One region of the Vibrio hyugaensis genome, then DNA from elsewhere that is predicted to be linked to it. Evidence: predicted binding sites of a transcription regulator. Region 1 holds the regulator's gene; each other region holds the start of a gene.
The links. The regulator PurR, encoded in region 1, represses purine synthesis genes. The targets are predictions, from matches to a motif close to TNANGNAAACGTTTNCNTNA.
Positions count from the first base shown of each region.

Region 2: a site for PurR is predicted at 2,225-2,244, ahead of glyA (serine hydroxymethyltransferase). Genes of this name have one in related genera too.
Region 3: a site for PurR is predicted at 2,607-2,626, ahead of pckA (phosphoenolpyruvate carboxykinase (ATP)). Genes of this name have one in related genera too.
Region 4: a site for PurR is predicted at 3,052-3,071, ahead of folD (bifunctional methylenetetrahydrofolate dehydrogenase/methenyltetrahydrofolate cyclohydrolase FolD). Genes of this name have one in related genera too.

Region 1 covers NZ_CP025794.1:1,040,315-1,045,930, forward strand. Annotated here, with positions in the region: gene torR (two-component system response regulator TorR) at 5-718, opposite strand; gene torD (molecular chaperone TorD) at 952-1,599, shown strand; gene purR (HTH-type transcriptional repressor PurR) at 2,043-3,047, shown strand; cyclic di-GMP riboswitch class I at 3,327-3,416, shown strand; gene C1S74_RS05410 (TfoX/Sxy family DNA transformation protein) at 3,533-4,123, shown strand; gene C1S74_RS05415 (TVP38/TMEM64 family protein) at 4,243-4,932, shown strand; gene C1S74_RS05420 (putative signal transducing protein) at 4,932-5,249, shown strand; gene C1S74_RS05425 (alpha/beta fold hydrolase) at 5,287-5,616, opposite strand, start outside.
Region 2 covers NZ_CP025794.1:1,442,571-1,448,186, reverse strand. Annotated here, with positions in the region: gene treC (alpha,alpha-phosphotrehalase) at 1-1,267, shown strand, start outside; gene C1S74_RS07330 (YitT family protein) at 1,351-1,953, opposite strand; gene glyA (serine hydroxymethyltransferase) at 2,301-3,551, shown strand; gene lipA (lipoyl synthase) at 3,856-4,821, opposite strand; gene lipB (lipoyl(octanoyl) transferase LipB) at 4,818-5,480, opposite strand.
Region 3 covers NZ_CP025794.1:2,047,144-2,052,759, reverse strand. Annotated here, with positions in the region: gene C1S74_RS10145 (AsmA family protein) at 1-630, opposite strand, end outside; gene pckA (phosphoenolpyruvate carboxykinase (ATP)) at 805-2,433, opposite strand; gene hslO (Hsp33 family molecular chaperone HslO) at 2,771-3,646, opposite strand; gene hslR (ribosome-associated heat shock protein Hsp15) at 3,678-4,064, opposite strand; gene gspC (type II secretion system protein GspC) at 4,318-5,241, shown strand; gene gspD (type II secretion system secretin GspD) at 5,278-5,616, shown strand, end outside.
Region 4 covers NZ_CP025794.1:1,261,187-1,266,802, reverse strand. Annotated here, with positions in the region: gene C1S74_RS06380 (NupC/NupG family nucleoside CNT transporter) at 1-752, shown strand, start outside; gene C1S74_RS06375 (endonuclease domain-containing protein) at 999-1,382, opposite strand; gene folD (bifunctional methylenetetrahydrofolate dehydrogenase/methenyltetrahydrofolate cyclohydrolase FolD) at 2,122-2,982, opposite strand; tRNA gene C1S74_RS06365 (tRNA-Arg) at 3,186-3,262, shown strand; one part of gene C1S74_RS06360 (IS3 family transposase) at 3,420-3,789, shown strand; one part of gene C1S74_RS06360 (IS3 family transposase) at 3,789-4,624, shown strand; gene C1S74_RS06355 (beta-ketoacyl-ACP synthase) at 4,659-5,616, opposite strand, start outside.

The DNA of each region.
Region 1 (5,616 bases):
TGAATTAGTCACCCGCGAACATGTAGCCTTCACCGTGAACTGTCACAAAGATTTGTGGGTTCTTCGGATCAAACTCCATCTTAGCGCGCATGCGTCGAATCAATACATCAATAGTACGATCGTTTGGCGCATCCACTCGGTGGCTGATCATATTCAAAATACGTTCGCGGCTTAGTACCTGATTTGGGTACGATGAGAGTGCGACCAAAAGCTCATATTCAGCTTTGGTTAGTTTCACTGGCTCACCATTGCGGCTGAGAGCACGACGTTGAATATCAAACGTCCACTCACCGAAACGTACAATGTGTTCTTCATTAGTGTCGTTCGCGATTTTTTGTGAACCATTGCGAGCCGCAGAAATGCGCCACAACAGGTTCTTAACGCGAACCAATAATTCCCTTAATTCAAAAGGCTTTGTCACATAATCGTCCGCACCCATTTCTAGGCCAACGATTTTGTCAATGCTATCCGTGCGTCCTGTCACTAATATGATGCCGATATCTGATTGGCTGCGTAATTCACGCGTAAGCATAAGACCGTCTTCACCGGGCAGGTTAATATCCAGCATGATAAGGTCCACATCACCACCTTGAAGCACTTCGCGCATTTCTGCACCGCTTTCTGCTTCACTGACTTTGTAGCCTTCATTTTGGAAGTAGCCCGCAAGCTTACTACGAGTTACAACATCATCTTCTACGACTAATACGTGATAGCTCATTTACACCACTTTCTGTCTTTTTTATTTTCCAAGACGTATTCTATTCATAACTAGTAACATTTCTAGTCATAGATACATTAAAAAGCAAGATTTTGCGATTTTATTGATTCAAAGCAAGCTTATTTACAGCCATTCATAAACAAGCACATTTTCCCATAATGGATAACAATTATAGTTACTGCTATTCATCTTAATTGTTTACACTTAGGGGAGAATCATTCAGGAGCAAAAAAATGCAAGAAGTGAAAGCTTTTAACGAAAAACGCGCAGAGATCTATTGGTGGTTTTCTAGTCTGTTCGCAAAAGAACTCACAGAGAAAGAACTAGAAGCTTACCAGAGTGTGGAAATTCGAAGCTTTTTAGCAGGTTTAGGTGAAAATGAATCACTGAAGCCAGCCGTTGATACCCTTGTTGACGCACTCAACCGCCTACAAGACCGAGAAGATGCGCAATTAGAACTTGCTGCAGATTTCTGTGAGCTTTTCCTGAAAACAGAAAAGCATGGCGCATTACCTTACGCATCTATGTACATCGGTGAATCTGGTCTTTTAAATGACAAGCCAGCAGAAGAGATGGAAAAACTGATGGCCGATTTTGGTGTTCAGGTTGATGAGAACCTTAAAGAGCCAGCTGATCACTTAGCGGTTGAACTGGACTTCTTAGGTAACATGATCATCCGTTCTAACGAATTAGAACAAGACAAACACATGGAAGAAGCGTTCGAGAAACAGAACGACTTAATCCAAAAGCATCTTATGTCTTGGTTGCCACAGTTTGCTGCGAAATGTAAGCAATTCGACGAATTTGGTTTCTATGTAAGCGTTGCGCAACTATTAATTGCATTTTGTAAACTGGACAGCACCTACCTTCTTGGTGAATAATTGCCGCCAATTTCAGGGAGCTCGCAAGCGGGCTCCCTATTTTATTCGTTAATTTTTTAATCTAGCACATAGAAGCCCTTTCCATTTAGCAGTTAAAATGTGACCTCAATAGCGCAAAACACCTGCTGAAAATATTGCTAGTGTGCCCACATCAGTCTAAAATGTGAGCGCAAACGATTAAATACGACTTATATGTAAACCGCTGAAATATGGCGGTTTTTGTGTTTTATTAACAAGATTGCTGACTAATTCCTCACTTATATAAGTAAGGAACATGAGATTCAGCAACAAATGTTGCTACAAACCTTTTTATACCGATTTCGGAACAACCGCTGCCTAATTAATTGAACCTTAAACTTCAGATATGGTTCAATTCGCGCAACATACTAAGCGTAAGGTTGTATTCACTACGGTATTCAGTAGCTCGATACAGGACATCATTTATGGCCACTATAAAAGACGTTGCTCGCTTAGCCGGCGTTTCTACCACAACAGTTTCGCACGTAATCAACAAAACGCGTTTTGTTGCTGAAGCAACCCAAGAAAAAGTAATGAAAGCGGTTGATGAACTAAATTACGCGCCAAGTGCAGTTGCACGTAGCTTGAAGTGTAACTCAACTCGCACTATCGGTATGTTGGTAACGCAATCGACTAACCTTTTCTTCTCAGAAGTTATCGACGGCGTTGAAAGCTACTGTTACCGTCAAGGTTATACACTGATCCTATGTAATACTGGCGGTATCTACGAAAAGCAACGTGACTACATTCGCATGCTAGCGGAAAAGCGCGTAGATGGTATTTTGGTGATGTGTTCTGACTTAACGGAAGAGCTGAAAGAGATGCTTGACCGTCATTCTGATATCCCGAAAGTAGTGATGGACTGGGGCCCAGAGAGTTCTCAAGCGGACAAGATCATTGATAACTCTGAAGAAGGTGGCTACATCGCAACAAAATATCTGATCGACAATGGTCACACTGATATTGCTTGTTTGAGCGGTCACTTCGAAAAAGCCGCATGCCAAGAACGAATTGCAGGTTACCGCCGCGCAATGGCAGAAGCAAACTTAGTAGTAAATGAAGATTGGGTACTTGAAGGTAACTTTGAGTGTGATACTGCCGTGCTTGCTGCTGACAACATCACTGCAATGGAAAAACGTCCTACTGCGGTATTCTGTTTTAACGATACCATGGCGCTTGGTTTGATGAGTCGCTTGCAACAAAATGGCATCAAAGTACCGGACGATATCTCGGTAATCGGTTATGACAACATCGAGCTAGCGGAATACTTCTCGCCACCGCTAACGACCATTCACCAACCAAAGCGTCGTGTTGGTAAAAATGCCTTTGAAATTTTGCTAGAACGCATCAAAGACAAAGAACACGAGAAGCGAATTTTCGAAATGCAGCCAGAAATTGTAGTGCGCAACACAGTTAAGAAACTAAACTAAACCTGCCTATAATTTTATAAAGCGCTCTTGTGGGCGCTTTTTTATTGCCTAAAAATAACATTCCTCAAACATTTCAGTGTGTCAATATCTACGTAAGCTTAGATAAGTTGCTGTTTTAATTGGACGTAGCCTATTTCCTACATCAACCTTTTGTATGACAAGGGATCGTTCCCAAATATGAAACCAAGCACACCAAATAAACACTATTAACTGAACCAATATCACACTTTTATATTTGAAACGTGATGTTAATTCAATATACGAAGTATTCTCAAAGTGTCACGCACAGGGCAAACCATTCGAAAGGGTGGGACGCAAAGCCTCCGGCCTGAACCATCTTATTAGATGGAAGGTAGCGGGGTTACCGATGGCAAATATGCATTAAGTGAGTTTACCCTTTAATGACATTGTGTCTGCATGCATTTGCTAATCTCTCGGACCTGATTTTTGGTGGCGTAATATTAATTACACCGAGATAACACATCATGGATAAACCGATACTCAAAGACTCAATGAAGCTGTTTGAGGCACTTGGTACTATCAAGTCGCGCTCAATGTTTGGTGGCTTCGGGCTTTTCGCCGATGAAACGATGTTTGCACTAGTTGTAAATAACCGACTTCATATTCGAGCTGACCAACAAACTTCATCTGACTTCGAGACTCAAGGACTAAAACCGTACGTCTACAAGAAACGTGGTTTTCCTGTGGTTACGAAATACTATGCTATTTCTGATGACCTATGGGATTCAACGGATCGCTTGATTGATGTTGCAAAGCAATCTCTCGAGACTGCCAAGCAAGAAAAAAAACAACAAGCAAGCACCAAGCCTAATCGATTGAAAGACCTTCCGAATCTGCGCCTAGCAACTGAACGTATGTTGAAGAAAGCGGGCATTGACTCTGTGGAGCAATTAGAAGAAGAAGGTGCCCTGAGCGCTTACAAAGCAATCCAAGATACGCATGCCTCTACGGTAAGCCTTGAGTTGTTGTGGGCGTTAGAAGGTGCAATCAACGGCACCCATTGGAGCGTCGTCCCTCAGTCTCGCCGCGAAGAACTGATGAGCGCACTGTCTTAACACGCACTATCAGCATGACATTGAGTAAAAACCGCAGTTTTCATACTGCGGTTTTTTTTTGAAATTTTTTCTTCTCTTATTCTGTCTTATTATTTAAGAAGCCAAATGGAGTAATTACGATGAATAAGAAACTAATTTTAGGACTGATCCTGCTCGCCACCATTCTCTTTTTAGGGGTAAATTTTGGCCAATATCTCACCTTAGAAAATGCCAAAGCACAACAAGCAGCACTAAATACGTTCATTGACCAAAACTTTGTGTTTGCTGCGGCGACTTACTTCTTAGCTTACATCGCAATCACCGCCTTCTCTATTCCGGGAGCCGCCGTTGTTACCCTGCTCGGCGCTGCCCTATTTGGTTTTTGGACCAGTTTATTATTGGTGTCTTTCGCCAGCACCATCGGCGCAACTATTGCATTTTTGAGCAGCCGCTATCTATTACGCGAATGGGTACAAAGTAAATTTGGTAATAAACTTAATGCTATTAACCAAGGTGTCGAAAAAGACGGTGCGTTTTACCTATTTTCACTACGGTTAATCCCAGTGTTCCCGTTTTTCTTGATCAACCTCTTAATGGGGTTAACACCGATGTCTATCAGCCGCTTCTATTTAACAAGCCAAATCGGCATGCTGCCTGGTACTGCCGTTTACTTAAATGCGGGCACTCAACTAGCCACTATCGACAGTCTTTCGGGAATAGTGTCACCAACCGTATTAGCGTCATTTGCTCTGCTTGGTTTGTTCCCTATTATCGCTAAATGGGTTATGAATAAGGTCCGCCCTGCTCAAGTTCAAAATGGAAACGCTTAATGAAAATCTTCATCGCTAAAAACCCTGCGGAAGCTCATATCGTTTGTGAGCTCCTCAAAACCGAGCAGATACACTGTGAAGTAAGAGGCGAAGGTATGTTTGGGTTGAAGGGAGAGTTGCCCTTCAGCGATGATACAGACCCGTATGTTTGGCTTTTACATCCGGAACAGCAGTTAAAAGCGTCTGCGATTGTTGAAGACTATCGACAACAAACAGAGCTTACTTACCAAGACTGGCAATGTCCGCAATGTTCAGAGCAGAATGAGGGACAGTTTGGTGCTTGTTGGCAATGTGGATATCAAATAGGGGAGCTATGATGGCTCCCCTATCTTTTTAGATCGGTTCTCAAATCTATTAAGCCGCTAGGCTTTGCTGCTTAATAAACTCAATAGAGTGTTGATTAAAATCTTCTGGGCGCTCTACGTTGCATACGTGGCCACAATTTGGAATTTCACGTAATGAGCTGAGCTTGTGCACCGCAACCATTTCTTTTACTGGTTTAATGAACATGTAGTCTCTATCCCCCATTAGGTACAGCGTCGGAATAGGCAACTCTTTATCTTTAAAATACTTCATCAACGGATTTACATCCGCCGCCAGCGTGAACCAACGCTTAAACTCTTTTTGACATAACTTCTTTGCTTCACGAATAAACAAGTGACGAGATTCACGTTGATTTTTTTG
Region 2 (5,616 bases), 400 kb from region 1:
AGAGCCAAACAACTGGCAATCTAAGTTTGGTGGTAACGCTTGGGCGTTGGATGAAAAAACGGGTCAGTACTATTTGCACCTTTTTGCTAAAGAGCAAGCGGACTTAAACTGGGAAAATCCAGTGGTGCGTGAAGAAGTGAAAGAAGTCATTAGCTTCTGGGCAGAGAAAGGTGTGGATGGCTTCCGTCTGGATGTCATCAATTTGATTTCCAAGCAGCAAGACTTCCCAAGTGACGATATTGGTGATGGTCGCCGTTTCTACACAGATGGTCCACGTGTGCACGAATACCTTCAAGAGATCAGTGAAGCCGTGTTCCAAAAATATGGCAGCGTGACGGTGGGTGAAATGTCTTCAACCACACTAGATCATTGTCAGCAATACTCAGCCCAAGATGGCAAAGAGCTGTCGATGGTGTTCAATTTCCACCACCTGAAAGTCGACTACCCGAATGGTGATAAGTGGACGAAAGCACCGTTTGATTTCATCCAACTGAAACAGATCTTTAACCATTGGCAAACCGGCTTAAATGGCAAAGGGTGGGGGGCGCTATTTTGGTGTAACCACGACCAACCACGTGTTGTGAGCCGATTAGGTAACGACGAACAATACCGTGTTGAATCTGCCAAGATGCTTGCGGCATCAGTGCACATGATGCAAGGCACACCTTACGTTTATCAAGGCGAAGAGATCGGCATGACCAACCCAGGTTACACCGAAATCAGCCAATATCGCGATGTTGAAAGCACGAACATGTACGACATCATGGTCAATCGCGATGGCGTATCTCACGACGATATGATGGCGATTTTGGCGCAGAAGTCGCGTGACAATTCACGTACGCCAATGCAATGGAACAGCGCGAAACACGCGGGCTTTACTGAAGGGACACCGTGGCTAGAGGTGGCTCAGAACTATTCTGAGATTAATGCGGAAGCTGCGATTGCCGATTTGAACTCAGTGTTCTATTTCTACAAGCGTCTGATTGAACTGCGTAAACAGGTGCCGGTGATCACTGATGGTCGTTACGAGGACCTACTGCCAGAGCACAAACGTATTTTTGCTTACGCACGTCAGAACGACAAGCAAACGCTGCTGTGTATTAACAACTACTACGGCGAAGAAGTGGAGTGTGTGTTACCTGAGCGCTTTGATATGAGTAAAGCCAAGAATCTGCTTGCCAACTATCAGAATGCGACCAGCGCGATTGCTTCTAATCACCAAGTTCTGCGTCCTTACGAAACACGCATCTTGCTGATTGAATCTTAAAGGCAAATAAAAAGTCCCCCTAAGGGTTTCGATCCTAAACAAAAGGCTTTGGAGTGCTCCCCAAAGCCTTTCTATTTCATGTCTTATGAACCGTAGCTCACAGAATAGCGGTGTGGTTTGTGGTTCATTGCAAGCACTAGGTTTAGTGCGAATGCGCCAAGAATCGATAGGCCGATAACCCAAGGTGTGACGAAGAAGAAAGACGCAAATAGGATACAAGCATCAATCGCCATCTGAGATTTTCCTACTGAGATACCGAACTTATCTTGAATGAATAAGCACAATACGTTGAAGCCACCCAAACTTGAGCGATGACGAAATAGGATCAGCATACCCAAGCCCATAAGCAAGCCACCTGCCACTGCGCAGTAAATCTCGTTAATCGACTCGAGTGAAATCAGTAAATACAGATTATCCGCAAAGATAGAAACCAAAGCGCCAGAAATTGCACTATTAATCGCAAAACGACGGCCAAAGCGTTTCCATGCGAGCAAGTAAAATGGACAGTTGGCTAAAAAGTAAAGCACACCAAACGTAAAAGGTGTAAATTGGCTAATAAGCAGAGCCAATCCTGTTGTGCCTCCGGTTAAGAGGTCTGCGGATTGGAGAAAGAAAACGCCTTGAGCTACCAAAAAGGTACCTGTAAGAATTGCCATCCAGTCTTCTTTTCTTGAGTGTTTTTCCATCTAATATGCAGTCGTTAATGATAAATAGGGCGTGCATAGTAGTAAAAAGATGATCTTTTCGGTAGCTAGAGGGTAAAATTTGCGGTAAACCTATGTAATTGTTGTTTTACAGGGTGTAAAGCACAAATTTGACAGTTAGTGAATCTTGGTTAAACGATTGCAACATCGCCATGATAATCCTTACTTGTCATCATGAAAAAACTGCATGAGAAAAATTGTAAATTTCTCTTTATGACCTAGATCAAATTATGTAGAATGCGCGCCATTACGGTGACGAAAACGTTTGCGTTAGGTCATTCGTCGGTTTTTTTGCAACTTTCAGTACTAACCTGAGTCAGGAGATACAGATGCTTAAGCGTGATATGAACATCGCAGATTACGATGCGGAACTGTTCGCAGCTATCCAGGAAGAAACACTTCGCCAGGAAGAACACATTGAACTTATCGCTTCTGAAAACTACACAAGTCCACGTGTAATGGAAGCACAAGGTTCTCAGCTAACGAACAAATACGCTGAAGGCTACCCAGGCAAGCGTTACTACGGCGGTTGTGAGTACGTAGATAAAGCTGAAGCACTAGCAATTGATCGTGCATGCCAACTATTCGGCTGTGAGTACGCGAACGTACAGCCTCACTCAGGTTCTCAAGCAAACAGCGCAGTTTACATGGCGCTTCTAAACCCAGGCGACACAGTTCTAGGTATGAGCCTAGCGCACGGTGGTCACCTAACTCACGGTTCACCAGTAAACTTCTCTGGTAAGCACTACAACGTTATTCCTTACGGTATCGACGAAGCAGGTCAAATCAACTACGACGAGATGGAACAGCTAGCGCTTGAGCACAAGCCTAAGATGATCATCGGTGGTTTCTCTGCTTACTCACAAATCGTTGATTGGAAACGCATGCGTGAAATCGCAGACAAAGTTGACGCTTACCTATTCGTAGACATGGCACACGTTGCTGGTCTAATTGCAGCAGGCGAGTACCCAACACCAGTTCCACACGCTCACGTAGTAACAACGACTACACACAAAACGCTAGCGGGTCCTCGTGGCGGTCTTATCCTTTCTAACGAAGGTGAAGAGCTGTACAAGAAGCTGAACTCAGCAGTATTCCCTGGCGGTCAAGGTGGTCCTCTAATGCACGTTATCGCTGGTAAAGCAGTAGCGTTCAAAGAAGCGATGGAACCTGAATTCAAAGCTTACCAAGCTAACGTGGTGAAAAACGCGAAAGCAATGGTTGGTCAATTCCAAGAGCGTGGCTACAAGATCGTTTCTAACGGTACTGAGAACCACCTATTCCTAGTTGACCTAATCGACAAAGACATCACTGGTAAAGATGCAGATGCAGCACTAGGTGCAGCAAACATCACAGTAAACAAGAACTCTGTTCCAAACGACCCACGCAGCCCATTCGTAACGTCTGGTATCCGTGTTGGTACACCAGCAATTACTCGTCGTGGCTTCACTGAAGATGACGCGAAAGAGCTAGCAAACTGGATGTGTGACGTTCTAGATAACATCGGCAACGAAGAAGTTATCGAAGCGACAAAACAGAAAGTTCTAGAAATCTGTAAGCGTCTACCAGTTTACGCATAGTTCTCTGTGTAAATTCGCTTTCTTTGAAAATAACTCAGGCGAACTCGTTCTATTTCTGCGATTCGGTTGGATTATTTGATTGATGAAAGGTCCTCATTCGAGGGCCTTTTTGTTTTTCTAGCGTATGGAAATATCAGCTTAGAGTGTGTTGAAGCGAGATTCCTGATATCGCCTAGGCTCTTCGGAATGACGTGCTTTTGGTTTTGAGAAGTAGGCTTATTGTCCAAATGACGGTGTTTTATGTTCGACAGATACAAAAAAGGCTGGCACTGAGCCAACCTTTCTCTTCAAAACAAGCGAGCGCTTATTTAATCTCGATACCTTGAGCCTGCATATCGGCATGGTAAGAAGAACGAACGAATGGACCACACGCCGCGTGCGTGAAGCCAAGTTCTAGTGCGATCTCTTTTAGCTCGTCAAACTCTGATGGTGGAACGTAACGCTCTACTGGCAGGTGGTGACGGCTTGGTGCTAGGTACTGACCAAGTGTCAGCATTGTTACACCGTGCGCACGTAGGTCTTTTAGTACTTGGACGATCTCTTCTTTCGTTTCGCCAAGACCCATCATAACACCTGATTTGGTCGGTACATTTGGGTGCTGCTCTTTGAACTTTTGCAGCAATTGTAGTGACCACTTGTAGTTCGCGCCTGGGCGAGCTTTACGGTACAAACGAGGTGCCGTTTCTAGGTTGTGGTTGAAGACATCTGGCGGGTTGTCTTTCATCAGATCAAGTGCTACATCCATACGGCCACGGAAATCAGGTACAAGCGTTTCAATCTTGATGTGCGGGTTCAGCTCGCGGATTTCACGGTTACAGTTTGCAAAGTGCTCTGCACCGCCATCACGCAAATCATCGCGGTCTACTGAAGTGATAACGACGTATTTCAGCTTCATGTCTGCGATGGTTTTAGCCAGTTTCTTCGGCTCTTCAGCTTCTACTGCAAGCGGACGGCCATGGGCAACGTCACAGAATGGACAACGGCGAGTACAGATAGCGCCAAGGATCATGAAAGTAGCCGTACCGTGGTTAAAACATTCCGCTAGGTTAGGGCAAGAGGCTTCTTCACATACTGAGTGAAGGTTGTTCTTGCGCATCGCTGATTTGATGTCTTGAATACGTTGGCTGTCGGCTGGTAGCTTGATCTTCATCCAATCAGGCTTACGTAGCACTTCTTTCTGCTCTGTAGGCATGTTCTTTACGGGAATCAATGCCATTTTGTCAGCGTCGCGGTATTTGACGCCTTTTTCCATCTGGATTGGTTTGCTCATGCTTTGTTACCTTGAGAAGGTGCTTCTGTGCTGAATTCTACTTGCTCGTAATCAAGCAAAGTAACGAGTTCTTGTATTAGTTGTTTTTCCACGACTTCGATATCTTCAGGGCCGCCAACTTGGCTAACCTGAACCATCTCCATTCCTTCATAGCCACAAGGGTTTATACGTAAAAACGGACCTAAGTCCATATTGACGTTCAACGCTAGGCCGTGGAATGAGCATCCTTTGCGAATGCGAAGGCCGAGAGAACATATTTTTTTACTGTCGACATAAACACCTGGGGCATCTGGTCGCGCAGCAGATTCGATATTGTATGCCTTTAGGGTGTTGATCACGAGGTTCTCGATGTGCGTAACGAGATCTCGCACCCCTAATTTTTTACGACGCAGGTTGATCAAGAAGTACGCAACTAATTGACCTGGGCCATGATAAGTCACCTGACCACCACGATCGCTTTGTACAACAGGAATATTACCAGTGTTAATGAGGTGTTCGGCTTTACCCGCTTGACCTTGTGTAAATACTGGGTTGTGTTCTACCAACCAAACTTCATCAGGCGTGTCGTCTGTGCGTTGATCAGTGAACTCATGCATCGCCTTCCATACAGGCTCATAATCTTGGCGTCCAAGTCGTCTTACAACAAGTTGGTGTTGCATGGGGATTCCTGTCACTAATATATAAAGTTTTTGGATTATAAACCGGATGACTTTGATGCTCTACAGTTGAGTAACAGATTTTTAACTGAAAGAGTCAGTGTTTTTCATTATCTACATGATAAATAAAAAGAAAGCA
Region 3 (5,616 bases), 1.0 Mb from region 1:
TTGTGGATAGTGCTCACCTTGGCCTGAAATCTCGCTGCCACGCCAATTGAACGACGCGCCGTAAAGGGTGCTGTCCTGTGTTTTATAATCGACATCGACCAAAACATTGTTAAAGGTCTCACCATTCCAGTACCACTGCTCGGCAGACAGTTGGATTGCACCGAAAGGAACGAGTTGGTCCTTGCCATTCCATTGTGGATCTTGGATTTGTAGACTCAAACCATTAATACTGAATGCGTCATCCGCGTAATCGAGGTTTTTTAGCGCCACCTGATGAAATTGGACATTTGTTAATTGAGGGAGAGTCGGCATGCCTTGTTGCAAGCTCAGACCATCAATAAGCAAACTATCGACAACCCATTTTCCATTGTGACGAACATCGGGGTTGAGCCAGACATCAACTTGTTCGATATAAGGCCATTGTTTATCTTTTGATGTGACGCCTTGCAGTTTCAGGTGGTAAGGAAATTCGTATTGGACACTTTCTGCTTGCAAAGGGAGCTCAATCGACTCTGATAGCAGGTTCCAGGTTTGTTTGGAGTACGAGGTCGTTAGTAAGGCGATAAAAGCAGTTGGTACCGCGATCGCCAATACGAATATAAGAATTAGAATTCGACCTGCTGCTTTCATCCTTGCCAAAACCTGTGCGCAAAATAATGGTTAACCCGATGAAGAGATGTCTCTTGAGCAACCTAGATAGGCTTAAGCTTGTATCAATCTGGGGTGGGATTCAATAAAAAGCCCCTCAAAAGAGGGGCTTGACGATTATTTTTGTAGCTAAGTCACGCAGACTTCGTTGATGGTTTAATCCAACTGAGGTCCTGCTGCCACCAAAGATTGGCCTTCAGCATTGTCAGTGTACTTATCAAAGTTGTTGATGAAGCGTTCTGCCAAATCTTTCGCTTTGCTTTCCCATTGAAGTGGATCTACGTAAGTCTCACGTGGGTCAAGGATGCTTGGATCGACACCTGGAAGTGAAGTTGGCACCTCTAGGTTGAAGATAGGAATATGCTTGGTTTTCGCATCTTCAATTGAGCCGTCAAGGATTGCATCGATGATGCCGCGTGTATCTTGGATAGAAATACGCTTGCCGCTGCCGTTCCAACCTGTGTTGACTAGGTAAGCTTCTGCGCCAGCTGCTTCCATGCGTTTAACCAGTACTTCTGCGTACTTAGTTGGGTGTAGGGTTAAGAACGCTGCCCCGAAACATGCCGAGAAGGTTGGTGTTGGTTCAGTGATGCCACGTTCTGTACCGGCTAGTTTAGCGGTAAAGCCAGACAAGAAGTGGTACTTAGTTTGCTCAGGAGTCAGTTTAGAAACCGGAGGTAGTACGCCGAATGCGTCTGCTGATAGGAAGATCACCTTATTCGCGTGACCGCCTTTTGATACTGGCTTAACAATGTTGTCGATGTGATGCAGTGGGTAAGAAACACGAGTGTTCTCTGTCTTAGACCCATCATCAAAGTCGATAGAACCATCACTACGAACTGTAACGTTCTCTAATAGTGCATCGCGGCGGATTGCGTTGTAGATATCAGGCTCAGCTTCTTTCGATAGCTTGATGGTTTTCGCGTAACAGCCACCTTCGAAGTTGAATACGCCGTCGTCGTCCCAACCGTGCTCATCATCACCAATCAGTGCACGTTTAGGGTCTGTAGATAGCGTGGTTTTACCTGTGCCAGATAGACCGAAGAAAATTGCTACATCGCCTTCTTCGCCCATGTTTGCACTACAGTGCATTGATGCGATGTCTTTCAGCGGAAGGAAGTAGTTCATCATGGCGAACATGCCTTTCTTCATTTCACCGCCGTACCAAGTACCACCGATCAGTTGCATACGCTCTGTTAGGTTGAACACCGTGAAGTTTTCAGAGTTCAGACCCTGTTCTTCCCACTTGTCGTTCGTGCACTTCGCACCGTTCATTACGACGAAATCAGGTTCAAACGTTGCTAGCTCTTCTTCAGTTGGGCGGATAAACATGTTTTTCACGAAGTGCGCTTGCCATGCGACTTCTGTAATCACTCGAATACTCAAACGAGTGTCTGGGTTTGCACCACAATAACCGTCAATCACAAATAGGCGTTTACCGGAAAGCTGGTTGGTCACGAGCTCTTTTAGATCGTCCCACACTTCTTTGTTGATGGCTTTGTTGTCGTTTTTCACTGCATCAGAAGTCCACCACATGTGCTCTTCTGTGGTTGCATCTTTTACGATGTACTTATCTTTTGGTGAGCGACCAGTGAAGATACCAGTGTCAACGGCAACCGCGCCGAGTTCCGTAACGACACCACGTTCATAACCTGTTAGGTCAGCACGGGTCTCTTCCTCGAATAGCATTTCGTAGCTTGGGTTGCGAACAACCTCTTTAACGTTGTGCAGTCCGTGTTTGGTTAGATCAAGTGTTGCAGCCTTTGTATGTTCCATAACGGTCATAGGTGCTCCTTATAAGGATTTTTGTAGGGATTTTGTAATAATGTTTTAATTTTTATCTGCTCACCATGCTAGCAACGGGGCGGGGAGAAAACAGGGATGTAGCTCAAAAATTATCCATGATTTCAGTAAGGTTTTAGGTAACCCGTCACATATCGGTACGAATAGTTTATCGTGCGCGCAAACCTTTGCGCTAGGCCAAAAGAATTATTAATTACTTAAAATTAAGCGGTTGCTTTATTACGTGTGAGGCTAGGTATTACGAGGGTTAGATCACAAAAAGGCCAGCGTAATGCTGGCCTTTTGAAAGGTAAATTACAGGCTTGCTAAGTTATGAAAATTAATGCAGGGTTTTCTTTTCAGGAGCCGCTTGCGCATAGAGTTCGGTAATCTCTGATTCATCAAATGAGTATGACGTGCCACAGTAATCACAATGTAAAGAAACTGATCCTTCTTCGGCCAAAATGTCATTAATTTCAGCACGGTCTACGGTAATGATTGCTGCACCACTGCGCTCACGAGAACAACCACAATGGAACTCGACTGGTTGAGGTTCGTAAAGACGAACGGTGTCTTGGTTATATAGACGGTATAGCAGTTCGTTCGCAGGTAGCGTGAATAACTCCTCGTTCTTCACTGTGTCTGTCAATTGCTCTAGGTGATCGAAATCTTCTGGTGCACCAGTGCCGTCTGGCATGATTTGAATCATCATACCTGCAGCGTGTGCTTTACCTTCGTGTTCACCAGTGCGGATCCATAGACGCGTTTTTAGCTGCTCAGAGTTTGCGAAGTAGCCTTCGATAACTTCAGCTAGTGTGTCACCTTCTAGGCCAACGACACCTTGGTAACGCTCGCCTTTTTTCGGTTCGATGGTGATCACTAGGTAGCCTTTACCCATCATCTCGTGCAGTGTCGCGTTGTCAGCGATATCGCCTTCCCAACGTGCAACGCCACGGATCTTTTGATCATGATCGCCATTGATTACTGCTAGAGAGACAGGGCCGTCACCTTGCAGCTGGATTGTGATTGAGCCTTCGAACTTCAAAGTTGCCGTTAAAAGTGTGGTTGAAACGAGTAGCTCACCCAACAGTTTTTGCAGTGCTGCTGGATATTCCTTGCTGGAGATAATACGTTGGTATGCTTCATCCAATTGTACCAACTCGCCACGAACTGAAAGGTCTTCAAATAGGTAGCGGTGTAAAACATTATTTGCCATGGAGTGCTTTCCTCGTCGGTAATTCCGGCGTTTATTGATGTTTGAACTTAATGATGTCGCGGCGCTGCTTTTTATCTGGGCGGCGTTCCGGACTAGGGTTGTGGGCGTTGAGTTTACGTTGTTTCGCGAACTCTTCGCGCTGATTAACACTGTCGTCAGTTTCGCGGTAGAGCGTTTGAGCGATGGGTGCGCCCATGCGACGATCAGAGATTTTTTCGATTATCACCGTTTTTTCTTCATTACCTTGACGAAGACGAATCTCAGCGCCCAACTCAACGGTTTTACTTGGTTTGCTTCGTTGCCCATTATAGTGGACTTTACCGCCATCGACCATATTACGTGCGATAGAGCGGGTTTTATAGAATCTGGCAGCCCACAGCCATTTATCTAGCCTTACGGCTTCATTTTCGGAACTCATAGAACTCTATGCTATCTAATCACTGCACTGATAGCGCAATGCTGGTGGATTATTCACCTACAGATGGTGCCAAGGCGTATTTTTTTCAAGGGAGTTGGCAAAAACTGCATAAGAAAAAGGTATGAAATATAAGTTGTGATATAGTTCACTGCTCTTTGTTGAGTAGTAATTTTATTGCAATTTTAGCAAGATAGAGTTGGCTGTCTTTATTTAGATTCAGGCTGACAGACGTAAGAATAAAGGAATCAATTCAGTGAAGCGTTTAGAGCTAAGTGCAGGATTATCAAGCAGCCCGCTACTGGCTCAGATCAAGTCCAACAATCATACCATTCAAGCGAAACTTAGTTTGCTACTTACTTGTCTATTTATTGCAATGACAGGTTGGATACTCGGTAAAGTGGTGTGGTTAGCAATGCCTCAAACTTCTGATGTGACTCAATGGAGACCGTCAGCAAGTGCTTTTGTGTCTGGTAGTAAAAAAGACGCGATTGATTTCAATGCCCTCCAAAATGCCAACTTATTCGGAAAGTACACCGAGCAAAAGCCGGTCGTAGTAGAACAGCCAGTTGTTCAAGATGCGCCTAAAACACGCTTAAACCTAACGTTAGTTGGTGCGGTTGCGAGTAGCAACGCAAAAACCAGCTTGGCGGTGATTGCCAACCGAGGCAAACAAGCGACTTACGGCATCGGCGAAGAAATTGATGGAACGCGAGCAGAATTAAAAGCGGTGTTGGTGGACCGAGTTATTATTGACAACCAAGGCCGAGATGAAACCCTTATGCTTGAAGGGATTGAATACAAAAAGCTGTCTGAAACTCGTCAGGCAACTCGACCACAAGCGGCGAAGGCAAACAAACCTTCTGCTGTGGGTGAAAAGTTAGATCAAATTCGAGCGGAAATCGCAAAAGATCCGCAGAGCGTATTTAAGTACATCAACATTTCTCCGGTTAAGAAAGACGGTGGAATTGTCGGCTATCGCGTCTCACCAGGTCGTGATGCGGCTTTGTTTAATGATGTCGGTCTAAAACCTGGTGATATTGCGGTGCAACTAAATGGGATCGATTTAAGTGACCCTTCATCTTCAGTACAACTGATGCAAGTGATGAACGACCCGCAAGAACTGAATTTGACTGTGGACCGTGATGGTCAGCAGTACGACATCTACATCCAATTGTAATACTTAGGCAACCAGCGTAAGTTCAGGGAGACATACGTGAAACATTGGTTTAGCAAAAGTGCTTGGTTACTTGCAGGGACTCTTCTCTGCGCACCGGGTGCGATGGCGAACGATTTTAGTGCTAGCTTCAAAGGCACTGACATTCAAGAATTCATCAACATTGTTGGTCGTAACCTAGAAAAGACCATCATCGTTGACCCGTCAGTACGCGGCAAAATCGACGTACGCAGCTATGACGTTCTAAATGAAGAGCAATACTACAGCTTCTTCCTTAACGTACTAGAGGTGTATGGTTATGCGGTTGTAGAAATGGACAACGGCGTACTTAAAGTCATTAAAGCAAAAGACTCAAAGACATCTGCCATTCCAGTCTTA
Region 4 (5,616 bases), 220 kb from region 1:
AGCCATATCTTAAGCACATGACAGACTCTCAGTTCTTCGCAGTAATGACTGGTGGTTTGGCATCGGTTGCTGGTGGCACGTTAGTAGGTTACGCATCACTGGGTGTGGATCTGAACTTCCTAATCGCAGCGGCATTCATGTCTGCGCCAGCGGGTCTTCTAATGGCAAAAATTATGATGCCAGAGACAGACACCACAACTCAGGATATGGATCTAGACCAAGTAGAAATTCCACGTGCAACTAACGTGGTTGAAGCAATGGCAGACGGCGCAATGTCTGGTCTACGTATCGCAGTAGCGGTAGGTGCAACCCTATTGGCGTTCGTAAGTGTCATCGCGATGCTAAACGGCATTCTAGGCTGGTTTGGCGGTCTGTTTGGCATGGAACTGAGCTTCGAGCTAGTACTTGGTTACCTATTCGCACCAATCGCATGGTTGTTGGGTATCCCTTGGAAGGAAGCAATCGTGGCAGGCTCTCTGATCGGTAACAAGATTGTTGTGAATGAGTTCGTGGCCTTCATCCAACTGATGGAAGTGAAGTCTCAGCTAAGCGCACACTCACAAGCTATCGTAACCTTCGCACTGTGTGGTTTCGCAAACATTTCAACCATGGCAATGCTGATTGGTGGTCTAGGCTCACTCGTACCAGAGAAGCGTTCATTCATCTCGAAATACGGCTTCCGCGCAATCGCAGCAGGTGTAATGGCGAACTTGATGAGTGCATCAATCGCTGGTGTGATTTTGAGTTTGTAACAGAACCCCTCCCTAACCCTCCCCTTAGAAAGGGGAGGGGACTTGACCTGAGTGCGCTGAGTGTGGAGCGCCAATCGACAGTTAATATAATGTCTGTGGCGATTGCATTAGTTGAATCGCTCTCTTTCTGGTCCTCTCCATTTTTAAGAGGGAGTTAGAGGTGGTTGCTGCTCCGAACTAAATCCGGTTGCTGCATTTGAATAAGTTGGCGAACGAATAGCGATCTCAGTCAGGTCCTCCCCATTTTTAAGGGGGAGTTAGAGGGGGTTGTTGCTCCGAACTAAATTGAATTATCCTTTCCAAAACAGACTCGGTTTGCTTCATCGCTTCTTCGTTGGTAAATCGCAGAACCTTAATCCCCAGTGCTTCCATGAATGCATCCCTCATTGCATCTTTCTCTTTCCCCTCAGCAGAGAAATGGCTATCACCATCAATCTCAATAACCAAGCTCAATTCCGCACAATAGAAGTCAACGATGTAGCGACCAATACCGTGTTGCCTACGAAACTTTACACCGAGTTGTTTTCGTCTAATTCTTTGCCAAAGTACTTCTTCAGGTTTTGGCATATTCGAGCGTAGCTGGCTTCTGATTTTCTTTTGATACTTCAAGTTAAACGTTCGTTGTTGCACTTGTGCTTCCTTTGCGTTCTCAACCCCTCCCTAACCCTCCCCTTAGAAAGGGGAGGGGACTAGAGCGGAGTGCGCTTAGTGTGAAGCGATAATCGAGAATTCATATAATGTTTGCTTTGATTGCATCTGTTAGAGCGATCCAGTTCTCCTCATTTTCAGGGAGGAGTTAGAAGGTGGGCTGCTCCGAACTAAATCCGGTAGCTGTATTTGAATAAGTTAGCGAACGAATAGCGATCTCAGTCCAGTCCTTCCCATTTTCAAGGGGGAGCTAGAGGGGGTTATTACTCCGAACTAAATCCGGTAGTTGCATTTGAATAAGTTAGTGAACGAATAACGATCTCAGTCGCTCCTCCCCATTTTCAAGGGGGAGTTAGAAGGGGTGCTGCTCCGAACTAAATCCGGTTGCTGCATTTGAATAAGTTAGCGAACGAATAGCGATCTCAGTCCGTTCCTCTCCATTTTCAAGGGGGAGCTAGGGGCCTGCTCCTAACTAAATCCGGTTGCTGCATTTGAATAAGTTAGCGAACGAATAGCGATCTCAGTCAGGTCCTCCCCATTTTTAAGGGGGAGTTAGAGGGGGTTGCTGCTCTGAACTAAATCCGGTTGCTGCATTTGAATAATCCAGTGAACCAAAAGCAAGCTCTGTCTAGCCCTCCCCATTTTCAAGGAGGAGTTAGAGGGGGTTATTACTCAAAACAAAAAGGGCTCCTTTCGGAGCCCTTTCAGTATCGGTAATTTTTTATTTCTTCGTATGGAACTGCTCGCAAGCGAGCATCGTGTTCTCAATTAGGCTGGCTACCGTCATAGGGCCTACGCCGCCCGGTACAGGAGTAATGAAGCTCGCGTTTTCACGTGCTTTATCGTATTCCACGTCACCCACTAATTTGCCAGATTCAAGGCGGTTGATGCCTACATCGACCACAACAGCCCCTTTCTTTATCCACTCGCCAGGAATGAAGTTTGGCTTACCAACCGCAACCACAACAAGGTCTGCTTGGCGAACGTGGCCTTCTAGATCTCTCGTAAAGCGGTGACAAGTTGTCGTTGTACAGCCTGCAAGTAGCAGCTCAAGTGTCATAGGACGACCAACGATGTTTGATGCGCCAACCACAACCGCGTGCTTGCCACGTAGTTCGATGTTGTAACGGTCAAGAAGAGTAATGATGCCTTTTGGCGTGCAAGAGCGAAGCTTAGGAATACGCTGCGCTAGACGACCCACGTTATAAGGGTGGAAGCCATCCACGTCTTTCTCTGGGTGAATACGCTCAAGAACATGCGTTGCATCGATGCCAGCAGGAAGTGGCAACTGAACAAGAATACCGTCGATTTCTGCATCATTGTTCAACTCGTCAATGAGAGATAGCAACTCTTCTTCCGACGTAGTCGCAGGAAGGTCAAAAGACTTAGAGACAAAGCCAACTTCTTCGCACGCACGGCGTTTGCTGCCAACGTAAACTTGAGAAGCTGGGTCTTCACCAACTAGAACAACTGCAAGACCTGGTGCACGTAGGCCCGCTCCAACGCGAGCTTTCACTCTTGCTGCAACTTCGGATCGAACAGTTTGGGAAATGAGAGTTCCATCTATATTTTGAGCAGTCATGACTTTCCTTTTAAATTGAGAAGGGAAATTATTTGCGGCGCATTGTCGCAGAAAATCTATTTAACATCCATCCGCAAACGTTTGCTTTGTGGTGTTTTTGAACATTTCTCGTTTCAATGCCCTTTTTTTAGGCATTCAGATCAGAATGTTATGAAAACACGTTGATTTAAGCGCTTGAACTCGTATAATCCTGTCCCTGTAGCGCGCCCTTAGCTCAGCTGGATAGAGCACGTCCCTTCTAAGGATGTGGTCATAGGTTCGAATCCTATAGGGCGTGCCATTTATTCAAAAGCCCCGATAACTCCTCGAGTTATCGGGGCTTTGTCGTTTTAGCCAATTTAATAAAAAAGCGCTAGTCTCTACTAGCGCTTTTTTAACGGGTTATGACCCGTCCTAAATAAGGTTGACACTTCCCAATCAGGAAATTGGAGAGTGTTATGAAATCAGTAACTAGACGAACTCAATGTGACTATTCCCTCGCTTTTAAATTGGATGTTGTTGACCAAGTTGAAAGAGGTGAACTGACTTATAAACAGGCTCAAGAGAAATACGGCATACAAGGTTGTTCTACAGTATTAGTGTGGCTCCGAAAACACGGTCGACTCAATTGGTCTAGGGGCACTCCTCGATTTTTGAAAAAAGGGTTGCCTATGTCTGAACTCAATTCACCTCCTACACCAGAGCAACGTATCAAAGAGCTGGAAAAGCTGCTCGAAGATACCAAGCTAAGAGCCGACTTCTTTGAAGAAGTGGTCAAAGTTATGGAACGAGACCACGGTGTTCGAGTCGTAAAAAAGCACAAAGGTGCGTCGTCCAAGAGCAAAACATAGCTCTGCTTAACGTGACTAAATTTTGCCAAATCGTAAATATCACTAGGCAAGCCTATTACAAGCAATGCCTTACTGATGCTCGTAAGTTGCGACGCGATGAAGTACTTCTGAGTTTTGTTCGTGAGACTCGTATTAAACAAGCCCGCATAGGAACTAGGAAGCTGAAGTATCTGATGGAACAAGCAGGAATGACTGTAGGCAGGGACTATCTTTTTACACTGCTTAAACATCATCGCCTGCTTGTGAAAACCAAGCGTGCTTACCACCGAACAACAGATAGCCATCATAGGTTTTACTGCCACCCAAATAGAATAAAGGATGGTTTTAAGCCAGAGAGGCCTGAAGAGTTGTGGGTCGCTGATATTACCTATCTTCCTACTTATGAAGGGAATAGTTATGTCAGCCTGATTACCGATGCCTACTCTAGGAAAATCGTCGGTTACAGTGTGGATGACAACATGCAAACGAGTGTTGTAAAACAAGCTTTTATAGGAGCGTTAAAAAAACGTCGAAGTAAAGGAAGCTTAATCCATCATTCAGATAGAGGTTCCCAGTACTGCTCAAAGGAATACCAAGACTTACATGCTAAGCACAAGGTAGTGTGTTCAATGACGGATGGGTATGACTGTTACCAGAATGCATTGGCAGAGAGAGTAAACGGCATTTTGAAAATGGAATACCTCTTGCGAAAGCCCAAAGATATTGTTCAGGCGAGAAAAATGGTCGCTGAGTCAGTAGAAATCTATAATCAGATGAGGCCTCATACAGCGCTAAAATACAAAACGCCCGATGAAGTGCATCGAGCGTTTTAACGTAAAAAGTGTCAACCCATATCAGGACGGGTCATTAAATCTTCTTAAAAATGATCGAAGTGTTGATGCCACCGAACGCGAAGTTGTTACTCATTAAGTATTCCACTTCCAGTTCACGGCCTTGACCGGATAAGTAATCGAGATCACCACATTGTGGATCGAGATTATCTAAGTTGAGGGTCGGGCTAAACCAACCTGTATGCATCATCTCAAGACTTAACCAGGCTTCGATAGCACCGCAAGCGCCTAGAGTATGGCCAAAGTAGCTCTTTAAAGAACTGATTGGCACTTTACCGAGTGCATTTTCAGTCGCGTTACTTTCTGCGATATCTCCTCGGTCGGTTGCCGTTCCGTGAGCGGAAACATAATCGATTTTATCCGCAGGAATGCCCGCATTCTGTAACGCCATTTCCATACAGATCTGCATGGTTTCCATTTGAGGTTGCGTCACGTGTGCCGCATCGCAGTTACTTGCAAAGCCGATAATCTCTGCATAGATTGTCGCACCACGTGCAACGGCGTGTTCGTATTCTTCTAAAACCAACGTACCCGCACCTTCACCGATCACTAGGCCGTCGCGGTCAGTGTCATAAGGCCTCGGTGTGCTTTTCGGCTCTTCATTTTTTAGACTGGTCGCAAAAAGGGTGTCGAAGACAGCCGATTCTGTCGGACAAAGCTCTTCAGCGCCACCTGCAACCATAACGGTTTGGTAGCCGTGTTTGATAGCTTCGTAGGCGTAACCAATCGCTTGACTGCCAGAAGTACAGGCGCTGCTGGTCGGAATCACTCGACCACGTAAGCCGAAGAACAGCCCAACGTTAACTGCAGTCGTGTGCGGCATCATTTGTACGTAGGTGGTTGCAGTGATGGCTTTGGTGGTTTTCTCGTTAAGCATGACACCAAAGGCACCAATCGCATCGGTACTGCCTGTTGAAGAGCCGTAAGCAATGCCAGTTTGACCGTTTGTCAGCACTTCGTTGCCAATTAAGCCT